Regions from separate parts of the Priestia sp. AB genome, predicted to be linked through region 2. Evidence: predicted binding sites of a transcription regulator. Region 2 holds the regulator's gene; the other holds the start of a gene.
The links. The regulator LexA, encoded in region 2, represses DNA repair genes until DNA is damaged. The targets are predictions, from matches to a motif close to CGAACATATGTTCG.
Positions count from the first base shown of each region.

Region 1: a site for LexA is predicted at 1,975-1,988, ahead of POF52_RS26055 (Y-family DNA polymerase). Genes of this name have one in related genera too.

Region 1 covers NZ_JAQMYN010000013.1:90,959-107,838, reverse strand. Annotated here, with positions in the region: gene POF52_RS26075 (lysophospholipid acyltransferase family protein) at 1-2, shown strand, start outside; gene fabZ (3-hydroxyacyl-ACP dehydratase FabZ) at 17-451, shown strand; gene POF52_RS26065 (hypothetical protein) at 811-1,056, opposite strand; gene POF52_RS26060 (hypothetical protein) at 1,086-1,775, opposite strand; gene POF52_RS26055 (Y-family DNA polymerase) at 2,036-3,301, shown strand; gene POF52_RS26050 (YolD-like family protein) at 3,315-3,647, shown strand; gene POF52_RS26045 (macrolide family glycosyltransferase) at 3,755-4,957, shown strand; gene POF52_RS26040 (dihydrofolate reductase family protein) at 4,986-5,549, shown strand; gene POF52_RS26035 (sialate O-acetylesterase) at 5,778-6,626, shown strand; gene POF52_RS26030 (MFS transporter) at 7,034-8,425, opposite strand; gene POF52_RS26025 (cysteine hydrolase family protein) at 8,546-9,118, opposite strand; gene POF52_RS26020 (TetR/AcrR family transcriptional regulator) at 9,234-9,836, shown strand; partial or broken gene POF52_RS26015 (hypothetical protein) at 9,980-10,460, opposite strand; gene POF52_RS26010 (hypothetical protein) at 10,829-10,954, opposite strand; gene POF52_RS26005 (GlsB/YeaQ/YmgE family stress response membrane protein) at 10,985-11,260, opposite strand; gene POF52_RS26000 (aldo/keto reductase) at 11,757-12,737, shown strand; gene POF52_RS25995 (hypothetical protein) at 13,582-13,830, opposite strand; gene POF52_RS25990 (DUF5677 domain-containing protein) at 14,546-15,379, opposite strand; gene POF52_RS25985 (hypothetical protein) at 15,674-16,027, opposite strand; gene POF52_RS25980 (YolD-like family protein) at 16,439-16,579, shown strand; gene POF52_RS25975 (LysR family transcriptional regulator) at 16,633-16,880, opposite strand, start outside.
Region 2 covers NZ_JAQMYN010000001.1:790,662-807,541, reverse strand. Annotated here, with positions in the region: gene POF52_RS04100 (ABC transporter transmembrane domain-containing protein) at 1-1,371, opposite strand, end outside; gene POF52_RS04095 (YneF family protein) at 1,462-1,674, opposite strand; gene sirA (sporulation inhibitor of replication protein SirA) at 1,765-2,205, opposite strand; gene tkt (transketolase) at 2,355-4,361, opposite strand; gene POF52_RS04080 (DUF896 domain-containing protein) at 4,528-4,758, opposite strand; gene POF52_RS04075 (YneB family resolvase-like protein) at 4,828-5,496, opposite strand; gene yneA (cell division suppressor protein YneA) at 5,550-5,879, opposite strand; gene lexA (transcriptional repressor LexA) at 6,026-6,643, shown strand; gene POF52_RS04060 (hypothetical protein) at 6,857-8,302, shown strand; partial or broken gene POF52_RS04055 (glycosyltransferase) at 8,406-8,871, shown strand; gene POF52_RS04050 (cation diffusion facilitator family transporter) at 8,910-9,887, opposite strand; gene POF52_RS04045 (APC family permease) at 9,997-11,823, opposite strand; cyclic di-AMP (ydaO/yuaA leader) riboswitch at 11,986-12,128, opposite strand; gene POF52_RS04040 (N-acetylmuramoyl-L-alanine amidase) at 12,320-13,378, opposite strand; gene glnA (type I glutamate--ammonia ligase) at 14,107-15,441, opposite strand; gene POF52_RS04030 (MerR family transcriptional regulator) at 15,525-15,932, opposite strand; gene POF52_RS04025 (methionine gamma-lyase family protein) at 16,123-16,880, opposite strand, start outside.

The DNA of each region.
Region 1 (16,880 bases), on a different contig from region 2:
AGAAGGAGAAAAAATTGTGCTGGATATCCAAGAAATTCAAAGAATTATACCCCATCGTTATCCCTTTTTACTAATAGATAAAATTATTGAATTAAGAGAAGGAGAAAATGCAATTGGGGTTAAGAACGTTACAGCCAATGAGGAATTCTTTAATGGACATTTTCCTGACTATTCGGTTATGCCAGGTGTATTGATTGTTGAAGCTTTGGCTCAAATAAGTGGAATTATAATGCTGCAAAAAGGAGAAAATCATGAAAAAATAGGCCTTTTAACTGGTATTGAACATTGTCGTTTTAAGAAACAAGTTCGTCCAGGGGATCAATTATACTTAGAAGTAGAAATGACACGCGTCCGAGGAGCTGTTGCAAAAGCTCATGGCGTTGCTAAAGTAGATAATAATATTGTGTGTGAAGTAGATTTAACATTCTTTCTTTGGAATAATGGGAAGTAAGCAAATTTCAATATATACAGGTAGTTAACATATAGGTTCCTTAAATAATCTAGACAAAGAGGACCAACAAGACACTCCAAGTAGATCCTTCATCAAAATGATGTAGGATCTTTTCATTTACTTCTATGAATGAAGTGCGTCCGTAAAAGTATACTTTTACGGACTGTGTGTTTGTATAAAAAATTTATCATTCTCGACGTTCGTTTAAATTTAAAAACAATTTACGAACGTTCTTTAAAATGCATGTAGTTTTACGAACGCTTTTAGCAAACTAATAGATTGAAAAGTCTACTTCCTATAATCAAACTTATGTGAACTAGAATATAATAAGAGGCCGGGACAAAACCCAGCCTCTTAGATTATCTATATAAATTTTCTACAGGTTTACCTAAATTGTTTATATCTTGAGTAATATTTAAAATGATTAAATAATGATCTTGGCTTTTTCGTTTACCAAGAAAAACAACTTGGTGAACTTCAACTAAATCATTTTCATATTCTTTGTTAGTTTCACACATTTCATATAAAGTGCTACCAAACTCAGTATTATCCCAATTAGCTATATCAAGCTCTATAAAAACTTGGCTTTTTTTTACGTTACTCATTTGTTGTCTACCCCTTATCTATAGCATAATTAGAATGCTAGTGGAAATTGCGTACTCTTTGCAGAATTGCTTTTATTTATTATAACTCTATGATCTCTTGTCGAAGTATCTGAGGTACTAATATTAGAATCAAAACGTTTAGCGTAAAAAACTTGAGTATTTCCTTTTTTATCAGTTTGTGACCATTTATTATCGTAATTATTCATAGTTTCTTCTCTTAATTTTTTGACATCAACATTGCGACCATATTGAGTATCATTAGGTGTAGATTTTTTCTTTGGATTATACTTATGCCTATCATATGCGTGCTCATTGATAAAGCTTGATTTGTTCATTCCACCATTTAATTTATATGGAACAGTGTTATTCTTTCCCTTTTTAGGTTTACCTCTTCTTTTTAAAGCTTCAAAAGTACTTGTAGAAGCATCAGATACAACAGCCGTGATAGCCCCACTTGTGTTTGTAGTCACTTGTAAATTGATATCGTAACTAACTCCATCTTCAAAAAAAGCAGTATATGTAACTTTGTTGATTGCATCGCTCTCTAAAATCCCTGCATTTTTAAGTTCATCTAATCCATATACTTCAATTTTTTCTTCCAAAACTAACTTCTGAAATTCATCATCGTTCCATTCATCTGCGTAAGATATACTGCTAAACGAAAATAGACCTAAAATCATTAATAAAAAGGCTTTAACTAAAATTCGATTCTTTACCAATTGATTTTCTCTCCTTTTTCATATTTTGTCAACAATGAGAAATTATACTATATAAAAACAGAAATGTAACAAAAATATACATAAAAATAATAATTTGTTATTTTTTTAGTTATATAGACTTGTCTGTAAATTGATTAAAAAAGATATGTCATATTGTAGTAACAATAATCGGGAAAACTTTAGAGTTTTTGTTGAATAAAGAACGTTTGTTCGTATATAATACAGAGAACAAACGTTCTTTTATTTAAGGAGTTCTTTCGATGGATTATGGGCAGCTACCAAACAGAGTGATTATATGTATCGACATGAAGGCGTTCTTTGCTTCCGTTTCTTCTGTCATACGGAGCTTAGATCCGTTGAAAACAAGGCTTGCGGTGGTAGGAGATATCAAAAGGTCAGGATCGGTTGTGTTAGCTGCCACACCTTTATTAAAGAAAGAAGGAATCAAAACGGGAAGTCGCCTTTTCGACATTCCTAAAAGGAAAGATATCCATGTGGTGAATCCATCCATGGAGAGATATATCAAGGCTTCGAACTATATTTCGAGTTTGGTGTTACAGTATGTGGCTCCTGAAGACTTTCATGCCTACAGCATTGATGAGTTGTTTATTGATGCGACAGCTTCTCTGCATTTATTCGCTCAAACACCAGAAGAATTAGCTCATAAAATCATCAACGAGATTTATCGCAAGACACGGCTGACAGCTACCGCAGGTATCGGTCTGAACCTCTTATTGGCGAAAGTGAGCTTAGATCATGAGGCCAAGAATAGCCCAACAGGAGTTGCGTATTGGCGATATGAGGATATTCCCTTTAAGTTGTGGTCCATTCATCCGATGAAGGATTTCTGGGGGATCTCGTCTGCTACGGAAAGACGCTTACACCGGTTAGGCATTCACTCCATAAAAGAACTCGCTCTTTCTTCAAAAGAGATGTTACAAAAAGAATTTGGCATCTTGGGCGAAGAACTTCATCAACATGCGAACGGGATTGATTACAGTCGCATTTCGGATGTGTACATTCCTAGCTCTCGTTCCTTTGGAAAAAGTCAGATTCTCTTTCGCGATTATACAAACCGAAAAGAGGTGGAGTTATTGCTGTTGGAGCTATTGGACGATGTTTGCTTTCGTTTACGCATGCATCAAGTGGTGGCTCAAACGATCCATTTATCGATTGGTTACAGCAAACAAACAGGTGGCGGCTTCTCCAGACAAAAGAAAATGGGAAGAGCTTCAAACTTAAGCCAAGATATCTTTCCGTATTGTTTAACCATTTTACATACGTATGATAGTGGCATGCCGATTCGCTCCATTGGCATTTCATTATCAAACACCAGCATTCAGGAAGAGGAGCAAATGAGCTTATTTGAGGATATCGATCAGCGTGAAAGAGCCTATACTCTTGCCAAAACGATTGATGAGATTCGGCTGCGTTATGGGAAGAATAGTGTATTACGTGCGTCTAGTCACCTTCCTTATTCCACAGCTCGTTATCGAAATGGCCTTATGGGTGGCCATAAAGCGTAAGGAGGAAAAAGAGATGGAACCTAGAGGAATGAAAAAATGGCGTCCATTCGCCACTATGCCAGAGCAATACATAGGATTAAAGGAGATTATAAATAAGCAAGCAGAAGTAGCTCAACCTGTTTTAACAGAAGAGCAAATGGAACAAATTAATTTCACCTTAATTGAAGCCTTACATACAAATAAACAAGTGTATCTTACATACTATAAGAGAGGACAATGCATAACAGAGACAGGATTCATTCAGTTTGTTGATTCTCTGGGGAATTTGTTTATTTTTATCGATGAAGTATTCGAATTAAAAAATAAAATGAGGTTAAGTGAGCTAATTGATGTTCGATTCGTTTAAACTTAGGATAAATTCAGTTTCATTATTTAAGTTAAGCAAGAGTTTGCAGCAGTGCTCCTTACTCTTATATAAAATCTAGAGAACATCTTACTTAAGGAGTGATTATAATGGCACGTGTTCTATTTATTAATGGTGGATCAGAAGGACATATCAATCCAACAATTGCAGTTGTACAAGAGCTTATTTCGCGTGGAGAAGAGGTAGTATATTTTTCAATAGAAGCTTTTCGAGAACGTATTGAAAAGACAGGAGCTGATGTACGAACATTTGACGGTCAAAAATTTTTAAAAGCCTTTATCTCAGGTGGAAGAAATTATTTACCAGAAAGAATCAACGGTCTTTTACATACGGCGGATATCATTATACCTAGCGTTCTTGAACAAATCCAGGGAGAACATTTTGATTACATCATTCACGATTCGATGTTTGGTTGTGGACGTTTACTTTCCCAAATTCTAAAGCTCCCTGCAACTAATTCATGTACATCTTTTGCTCAAAATGAACTATCATTTAAAAGAATGTACGAACACCTTTCGCAAAGTATTCCACCAGAACATGCTAACAGGATAAATAGTGATTTTCAAAGCCTAACAAGAAAGATTAAAGAAAAATATGGGGTTGAAATCACTTCTCCTTATGAAGTTTTTTGTAATCCTGCCCCACTTACTATTGTATATACAACTAGGGAGTTTCAACCTTTTCGAGAAACATTTGATCAAACGTACAAGTTTGTAGGACCATCCATTCCTGCAATGGAAACACAAGGAAGCTTTGACTTTTCTGTATTAAAAGGAAAAAGTCTCATTTACATTTCATTAGGTACAGTTTTTAATCAAGAAATTGATTTCTATAAACTTTGCTTTAAGGCTTTTGAGAACACTGACTATACCGTTGTTATGTCTATTGGTGGAAAAACTCAACTATCTGATTTAGGGAAGATTCCTAAAAACTTTATTGTAAAAAATTACGTTCCCCAAACTGAAGTGCTAAAGTACACGAAATTATTTATCACACATGGCGGAATGAATAGCACCAATGAAGGTCTCTATTATGGGATTCCACTCATTGTAATCCCACAAAGCGCTGATCAGCCAGTAATTGCTCAACAAGTTGAGAGCCTTGGAGCTGGCATTAAGTTACAAATGCAAGGGTTGACTGTAAGTCACCTATGTAAAACCGTGGATTATGTGTTAGGACATCCTTCCTTTCATAAAGCTCTAACAGATATAAGAAAATCTTTTCAAAAATCAGGGGGATATCAGCAGGCTGTAGATGAGATTTTCACATTTAAAAGACAATACAATATTTAAATATAGAACATGTAAAGGTGGAGATTTTATGTCCAATAACATAAGGTCTAGAAGAGTAATTTTAGATTTAGCAGTTACTTTAGATGGATTTATTGAAGGGCCAAACGGAGAGATTGACTGGTGTATCATGGATCCTGATATGGAGTTTACTCATTTCTTAAATCAAATTGATACTATTTTATATGGAAGAAAAAGCTACGAATTATGGGGAGAATACACTCCGGAAACTGGAGATTCTGATACTGAAAAAGAAATGTGGGAATTAGTTCACAGCAAAGAAAAGTATGTTTTTTCTAGGACACAAAAAAGGGCTGATCATAAAGAAATATATATAAATGATAATATTTTGGAAGAAGTAAATAAATTAAAGAAAAAGCCTGGAAAAGATATCTGGCTATATGGTGGAGCAAGTCTTATTACAAATTTTATACATTTAGGGCTTGTAGATGAATTTAGATTATCGGTTCATCCTGTTGTTTTGGGAAGTGGAAAACCTTTATTTATTGACATAAAACAAAGGTTAAACCTTAAACTGGTTAATACAAAAACGTTTTCTTCTGGCGTTATCCAGCTGTGCTATCGCCTTAAATGATAATTAATCAAATTCAAGAAAGCTTTTTTAATAAGAGTAAACAGAAAAGAGTGATGAACCTGGAAGAAATAAAGGAGCAAGAGATAGATCTTACTAAAGTGTATGAATACGCTGAATTTCCGGATAAAATTTTATCAAGACCTAAATCATAAAAAGTCTAATTAAACTATAGTTATAAATCTACTTAGTCTAATTAGACTATTGTAAACAAAGAAAGAAGGTATTTCTATGAAATCTATATTATTAATTGGACAATCAAATATGGCAGGCAGAGGATTTATTGAGGATGTACCGCCGATTTATAATGAGCATATAAATATGTTGCGAAACGGTAGATGGCAAACGATGGCAGAACCACTTAATTTTGATCGTCACATATCTGGTGTTGGGCCGGCAGCCTCTTTTGCTCAAGCTTGGACAGAGGATTATCCGGGCGAGTCCATTGGGGTAATACCATGTGCCGAGGGAGGAAGCTCAATTGATGAGTGGGCAATTGACGGACTATTAACAAGACACACGATTTCTGAAGCAAAATTCGCAATGGAAACAAGTGAGTTAGTGGGAATTCTGTGGCATCAAGGAGAAAGCGACAGTTACGGAGAACGTTATAAGACGTATGAAGATAAATTGCTTTCATTATTTAAACACTTGAGAGAAGAATTGAATGCACCAGATATCCCGATTATTATCGGTGAGTTAGGACATTACCTTGGAGATGTCGGATTTGGAAAAAGCGCTGTAGAATATAAACAAATAAACCAGATATTATCTAAAGTTGCCCATACTGAAAAAAATTGTTATTTTGTAACATCAAAAGGCTTAACAGCAAATCCAGATGGCATTCACATTGATGCCGTCTCCCAAAGAAAATTTGGATTAAGATACTATGAGGCTTTTTCAAAACAAAAGCATGTTTTAGATATTTTGGACGTTGAGCATGAATGGATTGAAAAGGAAGCAAAGCGTGAACTAACTAAAAATGAACGTATATTTGTGGAAAGTATGAAGTTTGCCTTGGGAAAATTAAGTTTTGAGGAGTTTTCTATTAATGTCTCTACTATTAATGAAAGTAAGTAAAGCAGAATTAAAAGGTTGATACATATCGGTTGTGTGCAATATGTATCAACCTTTATTTTTAATTATTATCATTATAGGTATAGTTAATAAAGTTAGTGGCAGATGCGATCACTGCAACTCAGCTTACTTCAAAAGTTTGGTGAAAGCTGGCGTTTTCTTGCGCGAATGCCGAAACTGCGGAATGAAGAAGGTATCTAAGCTAGTAGATTACATAGGGGGTACCATCAACAAAATGTGCATTTTTCCCACTAAGGAATTTACAGTAATAAAAAGCCCAATTTCTCAATTTATTGACTGAGAAATTGGACTTTTTCGTTACCACATAAAAGCGTCCAATCGTTGAAGTTTATTACTAAAATCTTATTGCAGATAAGCATGCCGAAGTGTAAATACAGCATTTTAAACGGTCATCTGTTTTTTTCAATTTTACTCAGAGATTGATCGAAAAGGGTAACAATCAGAATAAAACAAATAACTAAACTAAATAGTGCTAGATGATGGATTCCTTTTGTATTTGCTTCAGATTTAAAAAATAATCCGTTTGCGGCAGAAGAAAGTATAGCTCCCATGTACATAAAGGTTCTTAATAAACCAGCTGAAGCACCAATGTGTTTGGATGAAGCCTGAAAATAGAGAGCATTTTGGTTAGCTAAATTCAATATCCCTTGTGGAATTCCAAATAGAATAGCAATGATAACAAGATAAATAAGACTGCTTGAATGATTTGTAAATAGGAGCAGTGACATAGCAATAGCCTGAACGACACTCCCTACAATCAGTTTCATACGAATTGCCGGATTTTTTCCGGTTGTTTTAGAAACGATTATAGATGTTAAAAACATCGGCAATAACAACAAACCAGAATGAGAAGGAGATAGTCCCCTACCTGTTTCTAACCATTGAGTATATCCATAAAGGAAACTGTACGATACAGTAGCTGAAAGCAAGCCTCTCGCATATGTTAATAACAAAGGAGTATTGCCTCCTAGTAATCGTAAATCTATAAAAGGATTTTTAATTTTTAACTCAAAGGCAGTAAAAATAGCACCGGAGATTGTTGCAATTAGCAATAAATATAGATGATTCCAATTAGGATTCATTAAGAAAAAGAGCCCTGTAATTAACGTAATTCCAAAGAACAGGATACCAATAAAATCAATAGAGGAACACTTACTCTCTTCTCTAAGGGAATCTTCTGAAGTTCTTGGAAAACGGAAGTAGCCCAAGAGTACACAAGCTAATGACAAAGGAATATTTACGATAAATATACTTTGCCAACCACCAACTTCAATAAGTAACCCCCCTAAGGTAGGACCAACAACGGCAATGGTTTGACTAGCAATCGATAATAATGTAAGTATACTTGCCGGACTGTCTTTACCTGTTCGTTCTGCTTCACTCCGAATAAGATACATAGCAGCAGGGTAACCAGCGCAGGTTCCAAAACCAAGTAAACATCGTGCAACCACTAACCACCAAAAATCAGGAGCAAAAATCGCAATTAGACTAGAAATTCCTACTAATGATGTTGCGATTAAAAAGAGGATTCTGGGACCAAAAACATCAATTAGCTTTCCGACGACTGGCTGTCCAATTGCTGTCGCAAGATATAAAGCAGACACAAGCCATGCTGTCTGGGAAGGTGGTACTCCAAACGCCTGCCCAATTGGAATTAAAGCAACTGAAATGATAGAAGAGTTAATTGGATTTAGAATGGACCCTAAAACCATTGGAGTAATCAGCTTTTGTTTAAAATGATCTTTCTTTTTATCCTTTTTGCTGTTACTAAATATAGACAAATTTATTCCTTCCTTCATTTTATCTTGAAAGGTTCCATAGCTACAAAAATGGGTTTGTAAATCATTAAAAATAAATTAGTAGGGTCTGTTTTCGTCATAATGAAAACAAACCCTATTTGTTTAATTTAATGTAGCAATCCAGGATTGGACCGTTAACACATCGGCTTGACGTGGAAATACCTTTTCCATGAGAACTCGATGAACCTCTGGATCCGAATCAAAACAAGCGTCTTCTAGTACTTTTATTTCAAAGTCTTTGTCTGCTGCTTCCCTTAACGTTGATAAAACTACCCCACTTGTAGCAATTCCACTGAGGACAAGTGTCTGAATTTGCTGTGATCGTAGGATTACTTCAAGATTACTTCCACAAAAAGCACTTACTCGATACTTCGTAATGACAGGTTCATTTCCCTCAGGTTGAATGGATTCATGAATTTGTGTTGCTTTATCATGAACTGTCATGGCACCGTATTTAGATATAGCTGAAAATGCCTTATTTTTTGGACTAATTTCAGGATACCCCTTACTAAACCCCACTCTGATAAAAATAACTGGAAGAGCGTGTTCACGGGCTGCTTTTACTGCCTTCTGATAAGGAATTATTGCTTCCTCTATATTTTCTCCTAAATGTGGCACAATGCCATTTTGTAAATCCATTACTAGTAATGCGGTTTTCTTACTTTGATTTTGCATAAGTTGTAATTTCCTCCTTTTTTATTTAGAATTTAAACGGAGACTTCTCCTCTTTATATTAAGTGGAGACTTCTCCGTTTGTCAAGATGAGTATTAATTTATAGGATGTGATAGCATGGTAAATGAAGAGAATACACCCCGTACTCGGCCTGAGCGACGTGATGCTGCAAGGAATCGTCAACGAATATTGGATACAGCTCATACACTATTTGAGCAATATGGTGTAGAACAGGTAAGCATGAATCAAATTGCTACAAAAGCACAAATTGGTCCAGGGACCCTTTATCGCCGTTATCGAAACAAAGGTGAGTTATGTTTAGATTTGATTAAAGACAGTATTGATCTATTTTTCGATGATATTGAAGCATACTTGCAAGAAAGTGAAACCGTTCCGGCTGAAAAAAAATTGAAAGAAGTCATAAGCTCTTTTATTTGTTTCAGAGAAAAAAAAGCACAACTACTTACAGGAGTCGAGGAAACGAAGTCAATTAAATCCCGAGCTCAAAGCCCTTTATATATTGAATTACATCAAATATTGGTTCAGCTATTTGACGAAATGAGAGGAAGAGAGCAAAAACCTTATTTACACAGTGCCTTTAAAGCCGATATGATGCTATTGGCTTTAAGCAGCGATTCGTATTTTTTTCAAAAAAACGTGCGGGGTTATTCACCTGAGGAAATATTAAATCTTCTCTGTTCAACTTTTATTTCTGATTAATCACAAAAAAAATCCCCTAAACTTAATGGGAGTCGATAGAGAATTTAAGGGATAGAGTGCTATCCCTTCTTTACGCTTATTGACGTTAATTTGACTTTATTTATTTCTCATTAGGATCTGGAAACATCATTATTCCAGCTTTATTAATCAGGGTTACATGTTATTTTTCCATATCTCAATGCATCATAGATAGCACGTCGATCGCTTGAATTTGTTTCTGTATATTTGATCGGCAGTAGCGAGAAGACAATATAATAAACAGAAAAATAGACAAACTGGTAAGAAAAGAGACTTGCTGAAAGGATGTCATCTATAACTAAACCATTTATAAGGAAAAATAGAAGCTAAATTGGCAATGGCACCTCCAGCATAGACACAAGCATGGGTAAATCGGTTGTCATATTTTAGTTTTTCATATACACAAAAAGAATCCAAAAAGTAAACGGATTTTATTTTAACTTTCTTCCATTTGAAAATTGTTTTTCCTTTTCCAATGGTAAAATCCCCTCTTCCTCCGAAAAAGATTGCCATGATAGAATGACCTAAGTGGTGAACAAGAGATACAAGTGGTAGTACAAGTAAGAAAGAAAACAAGAACTTAGGCATATCACTGAATCCAAACACACTTCCATCTCCTTTATTATGAAATGATTTACTAAATGGTTAGCTTATCAAGGTAGATAAAGTCTATTTGATAGTGGACAGGTATGCCCCAACAGGGGATCTGCCTTTTTTAATCATATGTACACCCCTTCGTTTGGCACTTCGAAAGGACTTTAATCAACGTATAGGAACAATTGATTTTTACTAAAGCAGTAGTTAAAGTGATTAATGCCCTTTGAACCTTGCCTATGAATAATAATACCTTAAACATTCTTCATAACAATAAACGACCCTATGTATCGTAACCAAAGTTACTAAGGTCGCTTATGCTATATTCTGATTTATTATTTTTTTATCTTTTTCTTTGTAATGAAATATCTGGTTTCTCATTAAGTTTCTGACAGAACTTCGCTATCATGATTAATTTGATCGAACAAATAAGTAAGGTAAGATTCTAATTCAAATTGATTATCTTCAACAAAATCATCTAACACAGGCTTACTTTCTTTTCCCATTTTTAATCACTCCAACTTAATTTTTTCAGTTTATTTTGCATGATGACCATGATTGTTTTTTTGTCCCATTTTTCTTAGAACAAAGCTTACAATTAACACCAGAATGATTGCTCCAATAATGGATGGAATGATAGCAAAACCACCAACGACTGGTCCCCAACTTCCCAAGATCAGACCACCTAACCAAGAACCAATAAAACCAGCGATAATATTACCGATAATGCCTCCAGGAACGTCACGCCCTGTAATTAAACTGGCAAGCCAACCGATAATTCCACCTACAATTAGCATCCATAGAATTTCCATAAATCACTCTCTCCTTTTGAAATAGTTAGTTGACTTTACCCCCGACTAAAACTCATTAACCCTGTTATTTTTTTCCTTAATAAAGTTTTTCTCCTGATGTACCAAAATCGTATAGCTTTGCTTGCAATCTATTTTTGTTCATTTGGACAACATCAAATGTCTCGTCCATTTCATAAGAAGAATAAGCTATTAGGTCAATCCCAAGCATAAAAAAAGAGCACATATTCCATTACCATCTAACGATCACCTTCTGCGGTATCGTTTCTTTTTTATTTCTGAGAGTAGACAAACAAGCTTACTGAAGTAGCGACATAGTATCTAAGAAATTACTACTCCATTCATGAATCAGTATCTATTCCTTTAATGTTACCGCTTATCTTTGCCCCAAAACCCTTATTCTTTACTCATTTCTTAATCCTAGATTATAATAAAATCAGTTATATTCAGATTATTTTAACTATTATAGGCCTTAATTTAAGCAGGAAGGATGATTAATATGAAGAAAAGAACACTTGGAAAATCCGATTTAGAGGTTTCATCTCTTGGTTTAGGCTGTATGGGCATGTCTGATTTTTACAGCGGACGAAATGATGACCAATCAGTAAAAACCATTCATCGTGCCATCGAACTGGGTATCAATTTTCTTGATACAGCAGATATGTATGGCGTTGGCCAAAATGAAAAATTAGTTGGTCAAGCTATTAAAGATCGACGTGATCAAGTTATTATTGCTACAAAGTTTGGGAATGTAAGAGGGGAAGATGGATCATTTTTAGGAGTTAATGGCCATCCAGACTATGTAAAACAAGCTTGTGATGCAAGTCTATCCCGCTTAGGAGTAGATTATATTGATCTTTATTATCAGCATAGAGTAGATCCTAATGTTCCAATTGAAGAAACAATTGGTGCGATGTCTGAATTAGTTCAAGAGGGAAAAGTACGCTACCTTGGCATGTCTGAGGCAGCTCCTCAAACGATCCGCCGTGCTTATACAGTACATGAAATAACAGCTATTCAGACGGAATATTCACTATGGAGCCGAGATGTCGAAGACGAAATTTTACCTGTTATCCGTGAGCTTGAAATTGGATTTGTAGCCTACAGTCCTTTAGGAAGAGGCTTTTTAACAGGGCAAATTCAAACATTTGAAGACTTGGCAGAAGATGATTATCGTCGCTTTTCTCCTCGCTTTCAAGGAGAAAACTTTACAAAAAATTTAGATCTTGTGAATCAAATTAGAGAATTAGCAAGAGAAAAAGACTGTCAGCCTTCACAGCTGGCACTTGCTTGGATTCTGTCTCAAGGAGATGATATTGTCCCGATTCCAGGAACAAAACGAATTCAATATCTAGAAGAAAATATTGGAGCCCTTAAAATTCAATTATCCAAAGAAGAACTTTATCGTATTAATGAAGTAGCCCCAAAAGGTGTGGCAGCAGGAGAACGTTATCCGGATATGAGCAGTGTTAATTTGTAAGGTGCTGGTGCAAAAACATTCACTAGAAACATAGAGATCCTGTTCCCTTTAAGTTACTAGCTTATGAAACTAATCCAAAAAGTTGATGGATGAATTTTTTATTTTTTTGGACAGACGTCACCCTATGCTAGGCCCAGGTCGTTATAGAGTGAAAAGAGAAGGGCTTCCCTTCTCTTTTTTTATTCAATCATGTTTTCACTCTTTTTAAAACTTGAGGCGTATGATTCATCAAGCTCCCACTGCCCCTACTTACATTCTGCTTTAGTCGTTAGGACATCCTTCAATTTCTCGTCCATTTTATGAAAAAGATAGGCCAATAACTAAACGCAAGCATATAAAAAAGGAGCACATACAGTAAATAACATGTTTTTAGCAGTATTTCTCACAAGTAACGATTCTGTTTTCGAATCTATACCAAATTTGTTTAAGGTAGTTAACTATGAACCTGGGGTTACACTTATTTGGTCGATTATTAAATTTAGTGGTTTTTATATCTTATGTATAAGGAAAATGAAAAAAAGAAGAATCAACTAACGAAGATCAGCTTATGGCTTAAATTATGAAAACAAATAACCAAATAGGATGGGAGATGTAACATAGTGAGTGGAAATAACAATGAAAAGCAACCATTGACTCGTGCAGGTAGAAAGCATAATCACTTAGCTACTCAACATCGTATTTTAAGTGTACTAATAGTACTTGCAGCTATTGTTGCAATATACTTGGTTGTAAGGACAATAGTTTTATAGAAAGAGCAACCTTTAGAGTTGCTTTCCTTATTGGGTCCTTCACCTATTGTAGATAATCACCCTACTTGTCTGTAACAGAAAATACGTCCAAAATGTTAGGCGTTTTTTTCGAACGTTACAACATATGTTTCATTATTTATTAGTTGAAAATACGTCTTTGGATATGATCCGATATAAATAGGTAATCTACCTTTTTCTTTCTCCGTATAAACGTTGTAACCAAGCCTATCGACAGTCTCAAATCCGTAATACTCTTGCTCTTTTCTAATGTTTAAGCCTTCAGCCAAACCATCTATGACACATATAATTTTTATAAATTCAATCTCTCTCTTTTTTTCACTCATATTCTCACTCTCCCACTTATTGCTTTCCGTATACTCGGAATTATCTCATATCAAAAAATGTTACTCCATACGCCAATCGACCCTATTAGAGTAAATACTTTGGTTTTGATGCAAAGGCCTCAATTGACTTGTAAACAATCTCTAAAATTTTGACATGTACAAAAAGCTCGTCAAAACAGTAGCATTTGCTCTACAGGAGCAAAGGTTTTTTAAAATTCAGGGATTGGGGAATACTTTATTAGCTTGAATTAATTTAGGTATTTATGTAATTATTTATAGAAATACATAAAGTATTCATCAAAAATCTAGGGTTTTTTATGTAGAAAAGCCTCCTAATTTGATTGGATGTGAGATGCCCGTCATTTCTGACAATTGCCCTTGTGTAAGACCTCTTTCTTTTAGTAGCTCTCGCAATCTAGGCTTTATAGTTACCATGTTCATTTCTCTAACTTGATTTCAATTTATAATCCTTTAGTAACCACTCCTGTAGGTTGTCCACCTTTTAATGATTACGCGGTAAAGCATGAATTGTATTTCGACGAGGGGTTGACGGAGCAGTTTGATTTTTCAACAGATATTTTCCGAACGGTTCAAAATGTATATATTAAAACAATCATGAAGACAGCAGGGATCAGGTGCCGATTTTATGATAAATTGAATTACCTTATTGTGATGAAGAGAGGGCAACTTCAGAGGTTTGCTCTCTCTTTTTTTATTAAGCAAATCTTATTTCAAGATATTTTCCACACTCTTCATGACCTGTTTCTATCTGTCTATTAAGGCCAACTAGTAACATTTGGCTTAATAAATGTATAGAGAGATTAACCAAGCTAATTACTGTACCCGCTTGAGAAGCAACGCTCTGACTTTGAAGGTTATGTACTAGTGAAGTACTATGAGCAGCATTGGATGTAGAAGGATACAGCTTTTGGTACATTTTTTCATTACCTGTAATTTCACAAAGAGTCTTGAAGTTTATATTCTTTTTCTTTTTCTCCTGGTCTGTCAAATCAGGATGGTTTTTGATGTCTTCAGATAGTGGAATGAAATACCAATCTTTTCTTTCTTTATAATTATTTTCTATGAAGCTATATTTTTCTTGGAGAGGGCCTTCCGTTCTATTCTTAAATTGTATAAAATAAGGATCATATTTATAATCTGGATCGTTCTTATGTTCCTCTAGTTTGTGGTACTGAGCAAAAATCGTATAGTCTTCATAATACTTCATATTGGCCTCAAAGTTTTTATTGATATACATTAAATTAGCATATGTTTCAAATAAGGATCGTACTATATTATAGCTTTGAGTTATACAACCTATAGTAACTGTGCTGTGTATTACCAGTACATCGGATAAAACTTTAGACAAAAGGGTTTTATATCCTTGGGGCATTGTATCAAAGACGCTTTCTTCATACATGAGAAAATGAGCAAATGCATATTGTTTCTTCAAACTTTCTAAAAGTGGTTTGTATGATATGCATCTTTTTTCTTGTAAAACGGCAATCTCTTTTTCTAGGTTGTTACTATACTCCTCTAATTGCTCCAAAATTGGATTCCCCTTCAATATACTCCCTCCATTTTAAACGTTATATATAAAATATTCCCCATTTTTAAGAAAGAAACACATATAAACATAGAAAAAGAGCCTATAAATTTCATAGACTCTTTGATTGATTCTTTATATATACTTCTTCATTCCACAATTCAAACATTCACGTAGAAACTTGCCTTTACCTACACTATTTTTGAAATTAACTCCATCGCAGTAGATATGGGCAAAAGAAAGCTGCTCTAAATATAATACAAAAAAAGAAAGCAGAGGTTTGCTCTCTTTTCTTATTTATACTACACCAGATAATACATTAGAAATATCGGTTTTTTTAGTTGCTAATCTATTTTTACCATTCATATACTTTACCCATGCTATTATATTAGATAATAGAGACCTTCGATCCCCATCACAATAAAATGCAGATACAAGACCGTAAGCAAGCTCTACACTTATTTCATAGTTATTACCAGTCTTCGTATCCAGTATGAAATGAGATTGAATATCTTTTGTATGGTCATTACTATCTACTATTTTATAGGCATCTACAATTCGAAACTGTCCGATCATAAACAACTCTTTATAGCCACTCTGTATCTTATTTTCAACTTGAGAATAACTAATTTCTTTCATCCAGAACTTCATAAAAAACACTCCTTTGGAATATTTTTTTATCATTACGCTCCGTAATGTATTCTTCGTTCTTTTGAGTTTTTCCTTTATAAAAAGACAAAAACCCCTCGACAGTTTCCGCAGGAGTCTAGGGGGTTTTCAATAACAGATATCACAACAGGATTGTACATAAAGAGCTGCAAAGTGAGTTAGGCTTTACATCTACAAGCGTAGAGATTTCTAAAGATGAATATTCATATGAGGACAAATTACTCAATAGAAAAAGCCACTTGTATAAAACAAGTGGCTCTTTGCTACGTTGAATACATTAGATTATTCACGTATCATTTCCATCGCTATTATAGCATAACTTATCGATTTGTCTAATACATCTCGTTTTACTACAACTGAAAACAGGAGACATACAACCTATAATGCTACTGAATGCCGGAGCAATACATAGGATTACAGGAAGTCATAAACAAGCAAGAAGAAGTACCTCAACCTCTTTTAACAGAAGAGCAAATGGAACAAATCAATTTTACCCTGATTGAAGCCTTACATACAAATAAGTTAGTGCTTTAGATAATAGGAACTCATTATGAATACAGATTAAATGTGATTTGGGTAATAAAAGATTATTCCCATCCCTTAGCATGTTCTCTTATCAATTCATTCATTTTTAAAATAGCTGGTGATAACCATTTATCTTTGTGATAAGCAAGGAATGTAGAAATGGCAGGGTGATCTGGCGGTACTTCTTCACCCGACAATTTGTTTGTGATTAGCTCTTCTTTTACTGAGAAATAAGGAACGAGTGAAATACCAAGACCACTTCTAACACACTGCTTTATAGCCTCAATACTTTGAAAGTCCAGACTCTCTT
Region 2 (16,880 bases):
GAGAATGTCTCTATGTACATTGGCAACCTTAGCCGCTTCTTTAATCTCTTGATTGCTTGCTTCTCTTTTTCCAAAAGCGATATTATCAGCAACTGTTGTTGAAAACAAAAAGTGATCTTGAGGAACATATCCAATGCTTTTGTACAATGAATCAAAAGCATAGTCTTTAATGTCTTTTCCTCCCCATAAAACAGCTCCGTCTCTTACATCAAATTCACGAAGCAGCAGCTTTAAAATCGTGGTTTTCCCAGCACCCGTCTTTCCGACAATCCCTAACGTTTGACCGCGAGAAAGTGTAAAATAAATTTCGTTTAACGTATATGCGTCTTCTTTACCATACGAAAACCTATGAATAACAGCTTCAATATTTCCTGTTGGCATTTCAGCACTAGGATGCGCTGCTTCTTCAATCGAATTTTCTTCTTTTAATAAAGAAAATACCCTGTCATATGATGCTCTTCCTCGTTCTACAATATTAAATAGCCAGCCAAACGCGAGCATCGGCCAAATAAGAAGGCCCAAATAAGTTGTAAAGGTAACAAGCTGACCCAGTGTTAACTCTTCACTAATAACCATCTTGCTGCCAAAAATAAGAGCAAGTAAAAAAGAAAGTGCTACAATAATCGAAATGGTCGGATCAAACAATGCATCTACTCGGGCTACTTTCATGTTCTTTTGCACAACATCTGCAGACTTAATGCGAAATTCTTCGACATCAGCTGCTTCTTCCCCAAACGTCTTAATGACTTTAATTCCGCTAATGCTTTCTTGAACCTTATCATTTAAAGTAGAAAATGCTGCTTGTGCGTGATGAAACCGCGCATGAAGCAATGTACCATAGTAACTTGTTAAAACGGCCATAAGCGGCATAGGAATAAGGCAAATAAGCGTTAATTTCCAGCTGATTGTGAGGGCCATTGTGCATAGAACAAGCCCTCCTGTGACAATGGAATCCACGAGTGTCAAAACGCCCGAACCTGCAGTTTGTTGGATAGCTTGAATATCGTTTGTTGCATGGGCCATCAGATCCCCAATTCGCCGCCGTTGATAAAAGGCCTGATTCATCTTGGTAAAATGAGTGTAGAGGGTATTTCTCAGCTGCTTGGCTAGTTTAACAGATGAACCAAATATCATAATACGCCATATGTATCTTGTGAAATAGGCCACCACAGCAGCTCCTAGCAAAATGCCAACCATCTGCATTAAGCGCTTTCCATTCAGCGTCCCTTCTTTAATGCCATCTACCGTTAAACCAATAATTTTAGGCGGGAGAAGTTCTAATGCTGCCACAATAATGAGCAGCGCTATCCCCGTTATGTAAGACTTTTTTTCCTGTTTGAAAAACCACCATAACTCTCGAAAAATTTTCATCGTATCCCCCTAGCCCCACAACTATTTTCTTATCTCTATCATAAAACAAAAGACACCCTTCTGAATAGAGAGTGTCTGTCCAATTAACCATTATTTAATTTGGCCGTTCATTGCTTTCATCATTTGGTTAATTTTTTTCTGCGATGGTTTCATGCCCATTTGCATCATCATCATTTTTAACATTTGTTCATTAATTGGTGGATTTTTCTTCAGATAGCTCATCATATACTTACGAGCAATGAAAAATCCTAGCGCTATCCCAACAATTAATGCTAGAACACCAACTAGAATATACATTCCCATGGTATTACTTCCTCCTTCGTGTTGTCTAACTTACAGTGTACTAGACCATACGCTATTATACAATATTTCCGTTCCAATTTCCTTAAATAATTACACAAATTTTCTTGTTTTCACAGGCCTCAGCCAGCCGTATTCATCCGTTCCATAATTCACTGCTAAAAAACAAGGATCTAGCTTGCGTAATACTTCAAAAAAAGCTGTCTCAGCATCAACATTGCCATCTCCTTCAATTGTTATACAGCGATTCGTTAATTTTATAGATGCTCGACTTTTTTTATGAGGATATTCCAGCACAAACGTCTCTTGATGAGTAAAAAAATGAGGATAATGAGAAAACGCCTGAAGCAATTCTCGTTGAATAAATGAAATGGGCAGTTGGCGAGTAATGTAATGAACTTGTTTTTGTAGGTGCGTTTCCTGCAAGTGACGTTTCATTCTATATTCAATCAGCAGCTGATAAATGAGCTTTTCTCTTCGAAAATAGGATGATGCAACTTCTTCCTCCATTAAATATACTTCATACGTTCTCACGATTCATCCTCCCTTTCGGCTCGTTCTTTTTTGTACCATTATACCGAATGGTGTACGCAATGCTTGTCTATCGATGAAAAAATTCCTTTGTTTTTTTGTCGAAAAAAAAGAGCAGACCACAGGAGTCCGCTCTTTCTTATGAAAAAGAATTATGCATTAAGCAAGCTTTTCACTTTTGCTACTACATTTTCAACTGTAAAACCAAATTCTTTCATGATTGTTTCACCAGGAGCAGATGCACCGAAGTGATTAATACCAAGAACTTGTCCTTCGTCTCCAACATAGCGTTCCCAGCCAAGTGTAGAAGCCATTTCAATACCTAAACGTTTTTTCACTGATTTAGGGATAACACTTTCTTTGTACTCAGCAGATTGCTCTTCGAAACGGTCCCATGCAGGCATACTTACTACAGATACGTCAATACCTTCTGCAGCTAATGCTTTTTGTGCTTCTACTGCTAGGCTTACTTCAGAGCCTGTTGCAAGTATTAATGCATCCGCTTGGTCTTTACCAGCTTTAGATACAACGTACGCACCTTTAGACACGCCTTCGTATGCATTTTCTTTTGTACCTTCAAGCGTTGGCAAGTTTTGACGAGTCAATACAAGCGCCGTTGGGCGGTCAGTTGACTCTAATGCTAAGCGCCATGCAGCAGCTGTTTCATTTGCATCTGCAGGACGAACCACTGAAAGACCTGGCATTGCACGAAGTGATGGCAATTGTTCAATTGGCTCATGTGTTGGGCCGTCTTCTCCAACTGCGATACTGTCATGTGTGAATACATATGTTACAGGAAGCTTCATTAAAGCTGCTAAGCGAATTGCTGGGCGAAGATAATCAGAGAATACAAAGAATGTTCCTCCGAATACTTTTACACCGCCGTGTAGAGCCATACCGTTTAATGCAGCTCCCATTGCAAATTCGCGTACACCAAACCAGATATTACGTCCGCTGTAATCAGCTGCAGTGAAGTCTTCTGAACCTTTAATCATTGTTTTATTTGAGCCAGCTAAGTCAGCTGAACCGCCGAAGAATTGAGGTACAGCTTGTGCTACTGCGTTTAATACTTCTCCAGAAGAAGCACGGCTAGCTAGGCTTGAACCCGTTTCGTATGCTGGAAGCGTTTCTTCCCAGCCTTCCGGTAACTTTCCTTCTACTGCTAGTTCAAATTGACGACCTAGTTCAGGGTATTTTTCTTTATACTGTGCAAATACATCGTTCCATTCGTTTTCTTTCTTTTGGCCATCTTCAGCAATTGTAGCTTTGAAGTGAGCATACACTTCTTCTGGCACATAGAAATCTTCTTCAAATGTCCATGCATAAGCTTCTTTTGTTAATTTTGTTTCATCGGAACCTAATGGAGAACCGTGCACGCCAGAAGTACCCGCGTGGTTTGGAGAACCAAATCCGATTGTTGTTTTTACTTCAATTAGTGTTGGGCGTGTTAAATCGCCTTTTGCTTCTTCAATTGCGTTTGCAATCGCTGTCAAGTCATTGCCGTCTTCAACGCGGATTACTTGCCATCCGTAAGCTTTGAAACGATCTTCTACGTTTTCAGAGAACGAGCGATCTAAATCTCCGTCTAAAGAAATATCATTTGAATCGTATAAAACAACTAAACGTCCTAATTTTAAATGTGCTGCTAATGAAGCTGCTTCAGCAGATACACCTTCCATTAAGTCTCCGTCACCACAAATACCATACGTAAAGTGGTCTACAATTTCTAAACCTTCTTTGTTGTATGTTTCAGCTAAATGACGTTCTGCCATTGCTTTACCAACAGCCATTGCAATACCTTGTCCTAGTGGGCCAGTTGTTGCATCAACACCTGCTGTATGACCGAACTCTGGATGACCTGGTGTTTTACTTCCCCATTGACGGAAGTTTTTAAGGTCTTCAATTGATAAGTCATATCCAGCTAAATGAAGCAAGCTGTATAATAGTGCCGATCCGTGCCCTGCTGATAATACAAAGCGGTCACGGTTGAACCAGTTTGGATTCTTTGGATTGATGTTCATAAATTTTGTCCACAATGTATATGCCATTGGAGCAGCTCCCATTGGCATACCTGGGTGACCTGAATTTGCTTTTTCAATCGCATCGATTGATAAAGTACGAATTGTTGCAATCGAAAGATCTTCAATACGTTGTGTCATACTCTTCATTCCTTTCAAAACTATGTACATATGTTATCATACTAATGATTTGCTTATTTGTACAATACTTGAACCAAAAAATTTTCCACTTTTACAGTTTTTGTGTGCCTTATTAAAAATATACAAAAAACTAGAGGGAACACTCCTCTAGTTTTACTAGAACGTCTTAGTGAAGACGTTTCTTTTTACTCTCTTTTAACTTCTTAGGCGTAACATCTTTACCTTCTTCATCCACAACTTTAATCGTATGAAGGTGATTTGTCATAGATTGTCGGAAAACTTTTAAATATTCCTGACGTAGCTCTTGCTGTTCTTTCGCTTCAAATTCTGTCAGACCTTCAGCCTTTGCCTTTTTTGAAAGAGCATTAATACGAGCAAGTTTATCTTTTGATAGCATATAAAACCTATCTCCTTATAATCAATAATTAAAATTACCGAACCGTTCCGGCAACATGTAGTCATCTTACTAAATCTCTTTCGTTTTATCAAGAGATTGAGCACTCTCTTGGTATTCTTGATAGCGGCGATGTACCGTCGCTTTTGAAATATTATAGCCAAAACCTTTTAGCGTAACTGAGATTTCAGCAAAGGTTAAGCCGTTATGACGAAGGCGGACAATTTCTTCAATTGGCGCTTCTTTTTTTTCTCTTCCCGAGTTAACTCCTTGATTTTTTAAATTTTGCTGCGGACGATAACCGTTTTCTACAGCTCTTTTCATTCCTCTTTTAATTTTAGCATTATGTAATTTCCGCTGATGCTCTTCCACTAAGCTAATAATATCTAACACCATTGAATCAGATTCTGAAAGCTGAAGCTGGCCTTGATGACTAATCGTATAGATGGTAGCATTTTCTTTATGAAAAGCATGAAGCAGCGCAATTCGGGCATTTCCTCTGCCTAATCGTGTTTCATCTTGAATAAGCAACACAGATATTTTTTCTTCTTTCATTGTATGAAGAACATCCAAAATACCCTCTCTGTCTACTTCATATCCGCTTGCTTTTTCCATTACGACTTTTTTTACGTCTAGATGGTGAAGATCAGCAAGCTTTTTTAATTCTTCTTGCTGGCGCTGTAAAGATGTTTCTTGGGTTTTTTTATCCGTACTGACACGGCAATAAATAATGGCATCCACTTTTATCACGACCTTTTCGGCTTCTAACAATATTCAGGAACGACCGTTACACACTACTGTTCAATTGCCACTTGATTATGTAACTCTTTTTTTAAAACAGGAATATATAATTTATCTCCAGGAGATAAAGACTGCGCAGTGTCTGAGTTTAAGTCATTGACGTCTTCAACCCATTTGACAAATTCATTGGTGGTCAAATGATGGTGATTATGATACTTGTTGGACAATTCCCAAAGCGTATCTCCTTTTGTAATAGTAACCGTTGAATATTTGTCTAAATCTACTTTATCCGCTCCTAAAACCAGCGTCAATACATATGTAAGTGCAGCGATAACTGCAAAAAAAATAGCGTAATGTTTCATAGAATGTAAGAATTGTTGCATATTATGATCCCCCTATCAGAATATATGTTCTTATTTTAGTGAGAACATTTGTTTCTGTCAATGGAATTCTTCGAACTTATGTTTGTATATTGACACATCACGTGGTATAATTCACCTAAAGAATAGCTAAAATCGAGGTGAAAAATATGAAGCTATCAAAACGTCAACAAGACATACTAGATTTTATTAAGCATGAAGTAAAATTAAAAGGTTATCCGCCTTCTGTGCGTGAGATTGGGGAAGCGGTAGGATTAGCCTCTAGCTCCACTGTACACGGACATTTAGCTCGTTTAGAAAGCAAAGGGTTAATTCGCAGAGATCCGACAAAACCAAGAGCAATCGAAGTTCTTCAACTAGACGAAGTAAACATCCCTAAAAGCAATGTCATAAATGTTCCTGTTATCGGTAAAGTAACAGCGGGTCTGCCTATAACAGCCGTTGAAAATGTGGAAGAATATTTCCCTCTTCCAGATAAATTTGTTTCTCCAGATGATCATGTATTTATGCTTGAAATTATGGGAGAAAGTATGATTGAAGCAGGTATTCTAGATGGCGATATGGTAATCGTACGTCAGCAGCAAACAGCTAATAATGGAGATATTGTGGTCGCTATGACCGAAGACAACGAAGCAACGGTAAAACGTTTCTTTAAAGAAGAAAATTTCGTTCGTTTACAGCCTGAAAATTCAACGATGGCGCCTATTATTCTTCGCCACGTAACGATTTTAGGAAAAGTAACTGGTGTATATCGCACGATTCACTAATCAGATACTGTATGTAAAACCAACTAATCATGATGTTAGTTGGTTTTTTTACGTTTGTTTTCTAAAAAAATTGGCATATTATAAATGATACGTTGAATCATCGCAGGCAGGTAGAACGGTTTTTGTAAATCTTGTTTTACCTTTTTTACTTTCTACCTGCATTTCCTCGACTCTTACAAGGAAATACAACCGACTATAAGAAGGATGTAGTTTATGACCAATACACCAAGGAAAACAGAACCATTTCAAACCATTGTACCTACCAAAGCAATGAACATGTTTCTTTTTCCTTTTTCCTTTGACCGAAAAAATAAAGAGCAGCTTGTTCATGCACTGAAAGAAAATTTGTTTGAGTTTTTTTCCATTCAAAACAAACATGTAGAAAAAGAATACTACGGAGAACAGTATTACGTATCTCATGATAGCTTGGATCAATATTTTCTTCCTTACATTGAATGTATTCTATTCCCTGATTCCTGCGAAAAAGAAGGCTTGCTTCGATTTTCAAAAAAAATAGACCATACCGTTACGCTACAAACTTCCTCCACCACCGTGTCTAGCAACGTGCTGTCTGTGGATGTTTTTTTATGTCCTTTTGAGATTGGCGTCATGACCATTCGCACTGAGATGAGTCATAATCATTACACCTATGATGACATTTTAGAATTCATGAATCATTTTCGTGTATTAGAACCGAAGCTTGCTGAAGAGCATGGATCCACCATTACCTATGAACATCACCGCTATAGCAAAGTACAGGATTATATTTTTTCACAGCTTGCGCCATTTTTGAACGAACACATCAAAAAAGAAGCCACGCGTGAACAGCATGTAGGGAGCCTTCCTTATTTTATCGATGAACGGATGTTTGTATTAAGTTATGTAACGGTAAATCAAGAGCAAGAGATTAACTCCACAACTTTATTTCGTACTGGGCAGCTAAATAGCTATACGCCTGACGGGAAACCGTTTATCTCTGCACACAACCACGAGTATATTAAAACGTATAATACCAAACACGTGTACTCCAGATGGGCTCCTGAAACCTATTACGTTATAACAGACCATGTGTTTTCGTGTATTTCTAAATCGACAGACTCTAAAACGGATCAGCTTTTGATGAATCATCTATTTGGCCAGCATTATTATAATTTATTTTTGCATTTTTTCTATAAAATCGTGTTGCTAAAACTATCTTATGAGTATTCTCAGCTCACGTTTCATAAAAATTCAGAGGGCATTGAGCGACTAATCCGCTCTATTACCGTATTTTCAGGTAAATATTTATTTTTAGAAATTAGCTCTCGCACAGAAGGTCAAGAGTTTTCTGAGCTCTTTAAAAAAATCTTCCACATCAATTCTCTTTATCAAGAAGTCAAAGAAACCCTTGGTACTTTGTATCAAAATCAAGAGAAAATTGCGGCCAAGCGTCACAATTACTTATTATTAATTTTAACGATTTATACCGTTCTTTCCGGTATTTACGGAATGAATTTAGTTATTAGCAAGCTAAAGGGAAACATCAATTGGGATAGTATGAAGCAGTTTTCTATCTTTGAATATATCGCTTTAATAGTAGCTCTATCAGGAATTCTGATCAGCATTAGTCTCGGAGTGAGCTCCCTATGGAATTTATTAAAAGATCGATTTAAAACATAAAAGCTGTTCGCATACTTATGGATGCAAACAGCTTTTTCTATTACGAAATCTTTTTCCTACTCCGCTTACTCTTTTATCAAACGTTATGCCGCTGTTGTAATTTCAAATGACTGAACGTAATCGTTTTGTACGAGGAATGATGTCTTGGATTGGCTTCAGGCAAACATATGTAGAATATGAGCGCGATGAACGTTTTGCTGGTGAAACAAAATATCCTTTAAAAAAGATGATCAAGTTTGCTTCAGATGGAATTATTGGGTTTTCAACGAAGCCTTTGCGTTTAGTAATGGTTATTGGCTTATTATCGGTTTTTGTATCACTTTTAGTTTTAATATTCGATTGTTGTTTGGCTGATAGGTAAAAACATTCAGCCTGGCTGGACTTCTATTATGGTAGCTATCACCTTCTTTAGCGGTATTCAGCTACTTGGTTTAGGTCTAGTCGGACAATACATCGCAAGAATTTACGATGAAAGTAAAAATAGACCTATTTACGTTGTACGTGAAACCATTAACTTCTCGAAAGCTTCAACAGATTCTCCGAACGTACGTGAAAAAGTATATAGCTAAAAAAACAAGGAAGAAAACAGTTGTTTTCTTCCTTGCTTTTATTCTTTTTGAAGCTGTAAATCACTTGGCGCCCAGTCCGGAATTCCATCATCTTCATCAAATTCAATAATGACATCCGTTACTCCTTTTTCCTGTAAAATACGATTTTCCAGACGATCTTTAATGTCATCAGCTTCTGCCACTGTTAAAGAAGGATCAATTTCTACTTTTAATTCAACGTGAAGCTCTTCTCCTTCTTTCATCACCATTAATGTTTGAATATCACGCACTTGTACATCTTGCATGACAATCGCGCCAATTTTTATTTCCATTTCTTTATCTGCTTCACCAAGCGCTCCAGCAGCATTATCTAAAAATACTCGTCCTACCACAAAAAACATCATAAGCCCAATTAAAATAGAAGCAATTCCTTCAGCTTGGTGAAAAGGTGTAAACCGTGAAATGAAAACGGCTATTAACGCCAATACGCCTCCTCCAGTAGCTACTAGATCTTCCATAAAGACCAGCTTGGTTGCTGGCTTTGCTTTCCTTAAATGAACAAAGCTTTGGGTAAAAACATTGACCTCTGTAGTATTCATTCCGACATCGTGCAAAATTTCTTTCATTGCCTTAAATAGGACAAACATCTCAAGTAACACCGAGATGCCAAGTACTGCAATATTTAAAATAAAGCCTGAAGACTTCGTCGGATGAAGAATATGGTGATATCCTTCTTTAATCGTTTCAAACGCCATAATCCCTACTACAAGAACCGCTCCCAATAGAACGAGATTAACCAATCGGCCGAAACCGTTTGGAAATCGTTTGGTCGGGGCTTTTTTACTTAATGCCGAACCTATAAAGACAAAAAACTGATTAGCTGCATCGCCTAAGCTGTGCATCGTTTCAGCAAACATTGCTACATTCCCTGTTAAAGCGAAGGCAATACCTTTAATGATAGAGATAATGGTATTAACTACAGCGGCCATGATGGCGGATTTATTTCCCTTTCGCAACAATTTAATTAATTCACTCATATAATCCCTCCGTTTGCGCCTTTGATGAGATTCGATTACGGTTAGTGTATGTGAATTTAAAAATTAAAAACCTCCGACATACAAGTTGGAGGTTTTTAGTCATGTTTCATTATTTTTTAAAACGGTACGGTACAGTTGTAACAATTACATTTTTACGGTAAAGCAAATGTGCTTTTAACAACAGACTGGACTGATTGTGAAGGATATTTTGCCAGCTTTTTTTCGTAATGAATTGCGGAATAACGACCGTAATAGCCATATTATTTTCCCGGGCTTTTTCCTCAGCCATATCGATGAATCGAAACAGCGGCCGCACTAAGCTGCGGTATTGAGAATGAAACGTAACAATACGAATATCAGGCTGCCACTTCTCCCACTTCTCTTCCATTCTCTTTTCGCTTTCTCGATCAAAGGCCACATGCACTGCAATAACGGTATCGCCAATCGTTCTTGCATAATTTAATGAATTTTCTACTACCTTTGTCATTCCTGCTACAGGAACAATGACCACACTTCCTTCAAGCTTTCCAATCTTTTCTCCTTGCTTAATGCGAAGCTGCTCTCCTACCGCTTCATAATGCGTATGAATGCGATGAAAAATATAGACAATAACCGGTAAGAAAATGAGCACGGACCATACTTGTGAAAACTTCGTTGTAAACAAAATAATTAGCACCGTTAAGGTAATGAGGGCACCAATTAAGTTAATGGTTAGCTTCCCTTGCCAGCCGGCCGGCTTTTCTCTAAGCCATTTGACAATCATGCCTGTTTGAGAAAGCGTAAATGGAATAAACACCCCGACTGCATAAAGAGGAATTAATTGTTCAGTCGCTCCTTTAAAAGCTACAATTAAGACAATAGAAGCAATTCCAAGGGTCACAATTCCATTTGAATAGCCTAATCGATCGCCACGAATTTGAAACATTCTTGGCATGTATTTATCAGACGATAAGTTGACAGCCAGCAAAGGGAAAGCTGAAAAGCCCGTATTCGCCGCTAGCACTAGAATTAGAGCTGTTGTGCCTTGAATAAAATAATAAAATCCATTTCGTCCAAACACACTCGATGCAATTTGTGATACAACCGTTTCATCTGCTTTTGGAGAAATGCCAAGCCAATAAGCTAAAAACGTGATGCCAGAAAATAAAACGGCTAAAATACCGCCCATCAGCATTAATGTATGAACAGCATTTTTTGCACCTGGCTCTTTAAAGTTAGGCACTGCATTTGAAATAGCTTCTACACCTGTCAATGCCGAACAGCCTGATGAAAAAGCTTTTAATAATAAAAACAAACTAATACCTGGCACTACTGTACCGAGAGATGGATGCAGCTCAGGTGAAACTTGACCTGTCGCTATTTTAAATAAGCCTACCGCTATTAACAAAATAAGAGCAATAACAAATAAATAAACCGGATAAGCTAATACGGAAGCGGATTCTGTTACACCACGTAAATTTAAGACGGTAATAAAAATCACCAGCAAACAGGCAATTACTACATTGTAATGATGCAGCGTGGGAAAAGCCGAAGTTAAAGCATCGGTTCCTGCTGAAACACTCACAGCAACTGTTAAAATATAATCCACCAACAATGATCCCCCAGCGATAAGCCCGGGATTTTCCCCTAAATTGGTTTTCGAAACAATATAAGCTCCTCCACCTTGCGGATACGCATAAATAATTTGGCGATATGAAAGAATTAAAGCCGTCAGCAGAACCAATACCCCAAGCGCAATTGGAATCGAATACCAATAGGCAAGGACGCCGACTGTTGCAAGTACAATCAAAATTTGTTCTGTTCCATAAGCCACTGAAGATAAGGCATCTGATGATAAAATAGCCAGTGCTTTAAGCTTACTAAGTTTTTGGTCGCCTAACTCTTTTGTTTTAAGCGGCTTTCCAATCAATAATCTTTTGAGAACTGAATAGTTCACGTAATTTCCCTCCGATGATTGCTTAGCTACTATTTACTGTTCATTGCTAAGCTCCGTTACAAGTTCACGAATAAGTGATATTATTCCTAAAAAATACCTTTTTATGTTAAAAAAACGCACAAAAAAAACACTAAGGGTTCTCAGCGTTTTTACACAGCTTAAACCTCCTCTCCAAAACGCTTATGGGGTTAGCTGTCGGATTCGGGCTATGAGAGTAGCCCTACCTTTTAAAAAAAGGATTCACCCCAAGTGACAATGCACAAATTTGGGTCCCCCACTTCTGACGAATTAAGCGATAACAGGTCAATATAATTTTCGGTTAAAGAGTATGATTGATAACATGTTTCTTTCATAACTATCCTTTGTTCTTAGATAATATACTCCCGTACAAATGGTTTGTAAAGCATTATTTTACGTAAACCAGAAAATAGTGCTTAAGGCGCTTTTAAGAGGAAAACAAAAGGCCTTCTGCCTGCTTACAGAAGACCTTCTTGCTTTAACTTTTTGCTTTTAAAACGGCTGCTAGCTTGTTTTTCGTTTGAGGACCATAAATGCCATCTACATCATAAGGAAGATACACAAGCTGAAAACGTCTGACTGCATCTTTCGTTTGAACTCCATATATTCCGTCTACTGACCCTACTTTAAAATTAACTGCGTTTAATGCTTTTTGAAGCTGTTTCACGGCTTCTCCAGAATCACCTTGTTTTAAAATTCCATTTGGAAGTGGATATTGTTCCGAAGGTGGAGTTGGTGACGGTGTTGGAGATGGGTTTGGTGAAGTTCCTGAAGGAATAACAATTGTTTTTCCAACCTGTAGGGTTAAAGGATCAGAAAGCCCTTTATTTGCTTCTTGCAGCGCTTGTACTGTTATTCCGTACTTCTGTGCAATACTGTACAGCGTATCTCCTTGCTTGATCGTATACGTTTTTGTACCTGGTTCAGAAGGTGATGGATTTGGTGTCGGTGTCGGTGTTGGAGATGGTGATGGATTTGGAACTGCACGGCGAGGTAAATTTAAATATACGGCAATTCCTTTAGCATACGATTCACCCATACTTTTTAAAAAAGCTTCATTTTGAAGAAGTGCTGCATCGGCGCTCCTATCAATAAAAGCTATTTCAGTGAGTACTGCAGGCATATTTGTTAAGCGAAGCACCGCATAATTGGCTGATTTTCGTCCGCGATTCGGATGATTATACGACAGCAGCGTTGGCTGTACTTGACCGTGCACAATCGATTGAAACGTTTTACTGGCATTGCTAGCGCTTCTATAAACATAATCTTCGTATCCTGTTCCTCCACCGGCATTTACGTGAATAGACATAAATGCATCTGCGCCCCACGAATTAGCTTGAGAAGCTCGCTGAGATAACGATAAAAAAACATCTGTGGTACGAGTGGTTTTAATCGTAAAATCACTGTACATGCTATTTAAATAGCTTATTAAATATTGTTGAATTTTTAAAACTAAGTTTTTTTCATACAGTCCGTTCGCTCCAACTGCTCCTGCATCTGCCCCACCATGTCCTGCATCAAGATAGATTTTTTTCATATTACTTGTCCCTCCTTATTGTTAACATATGCACGAGGGGAAAAAGTGCTACGTATACTAGCCTACTAAGTAGAAAATTACTAAAAAAAAGAACCGCTACTCAAAGGCAACGGTTTATTCTGCGTTGTAGACAGAATATTAAATAGGGATAGCTCTCAAGGAGTGACAGCTATATGCAGAGTGTTGATTCGTTGATTAAATGATAATAATTATCATTTTCATTTAAAGTATACACTAAAAGGAAAGTTTTGTCTATTCTATTATGAGAACAGGCTTATTTAAAAAGCAGAACGCCTATAACAATGAGAATAATCCAAATTGGAATGCTTATTAATATGCCTATTACTAAACCTTTGAAAAAATTTCCTTCTTGCATTTTCATTCCATTCCTCTCCAACAGTATTTTCTAATGACACTACGACTGGCTGAAAATTCTCTGAAGTTATACTGAAGTGCAGAGTGAACACATAAACAATCTCTCTATCTGTTATACACTACTTTTACATATAGATTCAATGAGACAAAAAGCTTATCCTTTTTAATTCATATAACCAAATTCTTTCCTGTATATAACAAAACAACAAAAATCCTCCCGTAAATTTTACGACAGGCAGCTATACTTGTTTTATAAACAGCTTAGTTCGATATTTAATATGCGCAATGTTATTCATTTTGAAAAACAAAAAAGTCCGAGAGAACGTATAAACGATCTCTCGGACTTTTAGGAATTAATATTGGCTCATGTATTGGTCACGTTCCCAAGGATGAACTTGTGTACGGAACATATCCCATTCGATTTCTTTCGCTTCAACGAAGTGCTCTGCTAAGTGTTCACCTAATGCAGAAACCATAACTTCGTTTGATTGGAAGCTATCTAAAGCTTGAGCTAATGTTGCAGGTAAATCTACGATACCTTCTTCAACACGCTCTTCTTTTGTCATTACATAGATATTACGATCGATAGGTTTTGGAGCTTCAAGGTTGTTCTTGATTCCATCTAAACCAGCTTTTAATAGAACAGCCATTGCTAAATATGGATTAGCAGCTGGGTCTACGCTACGTACCTCAACACGAGTTCCTACGCCGCGAGAAGCTGGGATACGGATTAATGGGCTACGGTTGCGAGCAGACCATGCAACATAACAAGGAGCCTCATATCCAGGTACTAGACGCTTATAAGAGTTTACAGTAGGATTTGTTACTGCTGTAAAGCTGTGTGCGTGCTTGATGATACCTGCGATAAATTGACGAGCAGTATCACTTAGCTCTAGATTACCGTTTTCATCATAAAATGCGTTTTGACCATCTTTAAATAATGAAACGTTACAGTGCATACCTGAACCATTCACACCAAATAATGGTTTTGGCATGAATGTAGCATGTAAGCCATGTTTACGTGCAATTGTTTTTACAACAAGTTTGAACGTTTGGATATCATCACAAGCTTTTAATGCAGCAGCATATTTGAAGTCAATCTCGTGTTGTCCAGGAGCTACCTCATGGTGAGATGCTTCAATTTCAAAGCCCATTTCTTCAAGCTCTAATACGATGTCACGACGGCAGTTTTCACCAAGGTCAGTTGGCGCTAAGTCGAAGTAGCCACCTTTATCATTTAATTCTAATGTAGGTTCGCCTTTTTCGTCTAATTTGAATAAGAAGAACTCTGGCTCAGGTCCAAGGTTAAAATCAGTAAATCCTAACTCTTCCATCTCTTTTAACACACGTTTTAAGTTATTACGTGGATCGCCATCAAACGGAGTTCTATCTGCATTGTAAATGTCACAAATAAAACGTGCTACTTTACCTTTTTCAGATGTCCAAGGGAAAATAACAAATGTATCAATGTCCGGGAATAGGTACATATCTGATTCTTCAATACGTACAAACCCTTCAATAGAAGAACCGTCAAACATCATTTTGTTGTCTAACGCTTTTTCTAATTGACTTACTGGAATTTCAACGTTTTTAATTGTTCCTAAAATGTCAGTGAACTGAAGACGAATATACTTTACATTCTCTTCTTGAACTTTGCGGAAAATATCTTCTTTTGTGTACTTTGCCATCGTGTGATCCTCCCCTAAATCTCTATATAATATTTATAATCTATACCACTCACATACGAACGGCATAAATATTGATAACTTTATTAATGAAAGAACCTGGACATATCTCCTTGATTTAAAGTTGCTCGATTAAAACGGCCTGCTTGCATAAGTTCTGCACGAAGCATTTTTCGCAATTCATCGTCCGTTAATTCTGGCTTTGCTGTTGCTGCCACAACTTTTTCTTCTTGCTTATGCCCTTTTTGCTCCTTTTGAAGATGAAACAGCTGTTTTACACCTGCTAAGTTTACACCTTGTTCAATAAGATCACGGATTTCAAGCAGCTTATCAACATCGTTAAATGAGAATAATCGTCGATTTCCCTCTGTTCTTACTGGTGCAACTAATTCATGTTCTTCATAGTAGCGAATTTGGCGAGCCGACAACTCAGTTAACTGCATCACAATTCCAATTGGGAAAAGTGGCGTATTTCTTCGAATGTTGTCACTCATTTCAGTTCCTCCTTTGGATTAACTATTTACATTGTATGCTATGTTAGTTCACCTGTCAACCGAATGTTAGTAATTCTAACATAAATTTTTCTGAACATTTCTTCTATACAAATAAATAGTACTTCGTTTATTTTTATAAGCCTATCTTTTCTTTCTTAGCGGGGAGAAAATAGTCTTTCTATCTTATATTTTATAAAAGTTCTTTCGTCAGCATTTGATCTACTGCCATGCATATTGCTACTTTTACGTGAGCATACGTTAACCCGCCCTGCACGTAAGCGACATAAGGAGGCCTGATAGGTCCATCTGCCGTCAGCTCAAGGCTTGCTCCTTGTATAAACGTTCCAGCTGCCATAATCACATCATCTTCGTACCCTGGCATATAAGCAGGATAGGCCGTTACGTGTGAATTAATTGGCGAAGCAAATTGAATAGCCTGACAAAAAGAAACCATTTTATCGCGGTCATCGAACTGCACGGATTGAATTAAATCCGTTCGTTCACTGTTCCACTTCGGTTCACTTTGCATCCCTAGCTCTTCGAACATAGCGGATGAGAAAACCGCTCCTTTTAATGCTTGACCGACTACGTGCGGAGCCAAAAAGAAACCTTGATACATTTCTTGCAAGCTATACAGCGTCGCTCCAGCTTCTGCACCGATTCCAGGAGTTGTCATTCGGTATGAACAAGCTTCCACTAGGTCTTTTCGTCCTGCAATATAGCCGCCGATTTTAGCAAGACCTCCACCAGGGTTCTTAATGAGCGACCCCGCCATCAAATCTGCTCCTACATGCGTTGGCTCGATTGTTTCTACAAATTCACCGTAGCAGTTATCGACAAATACTATAACGTCAGGCTTAATACTCTTTACAAAAGAAATCATTTCTTTTATTTGCGCGACTGTAAAAGAAGGGCGAATGCCGTAACCTTTTGAGCGCTGAATGCCTA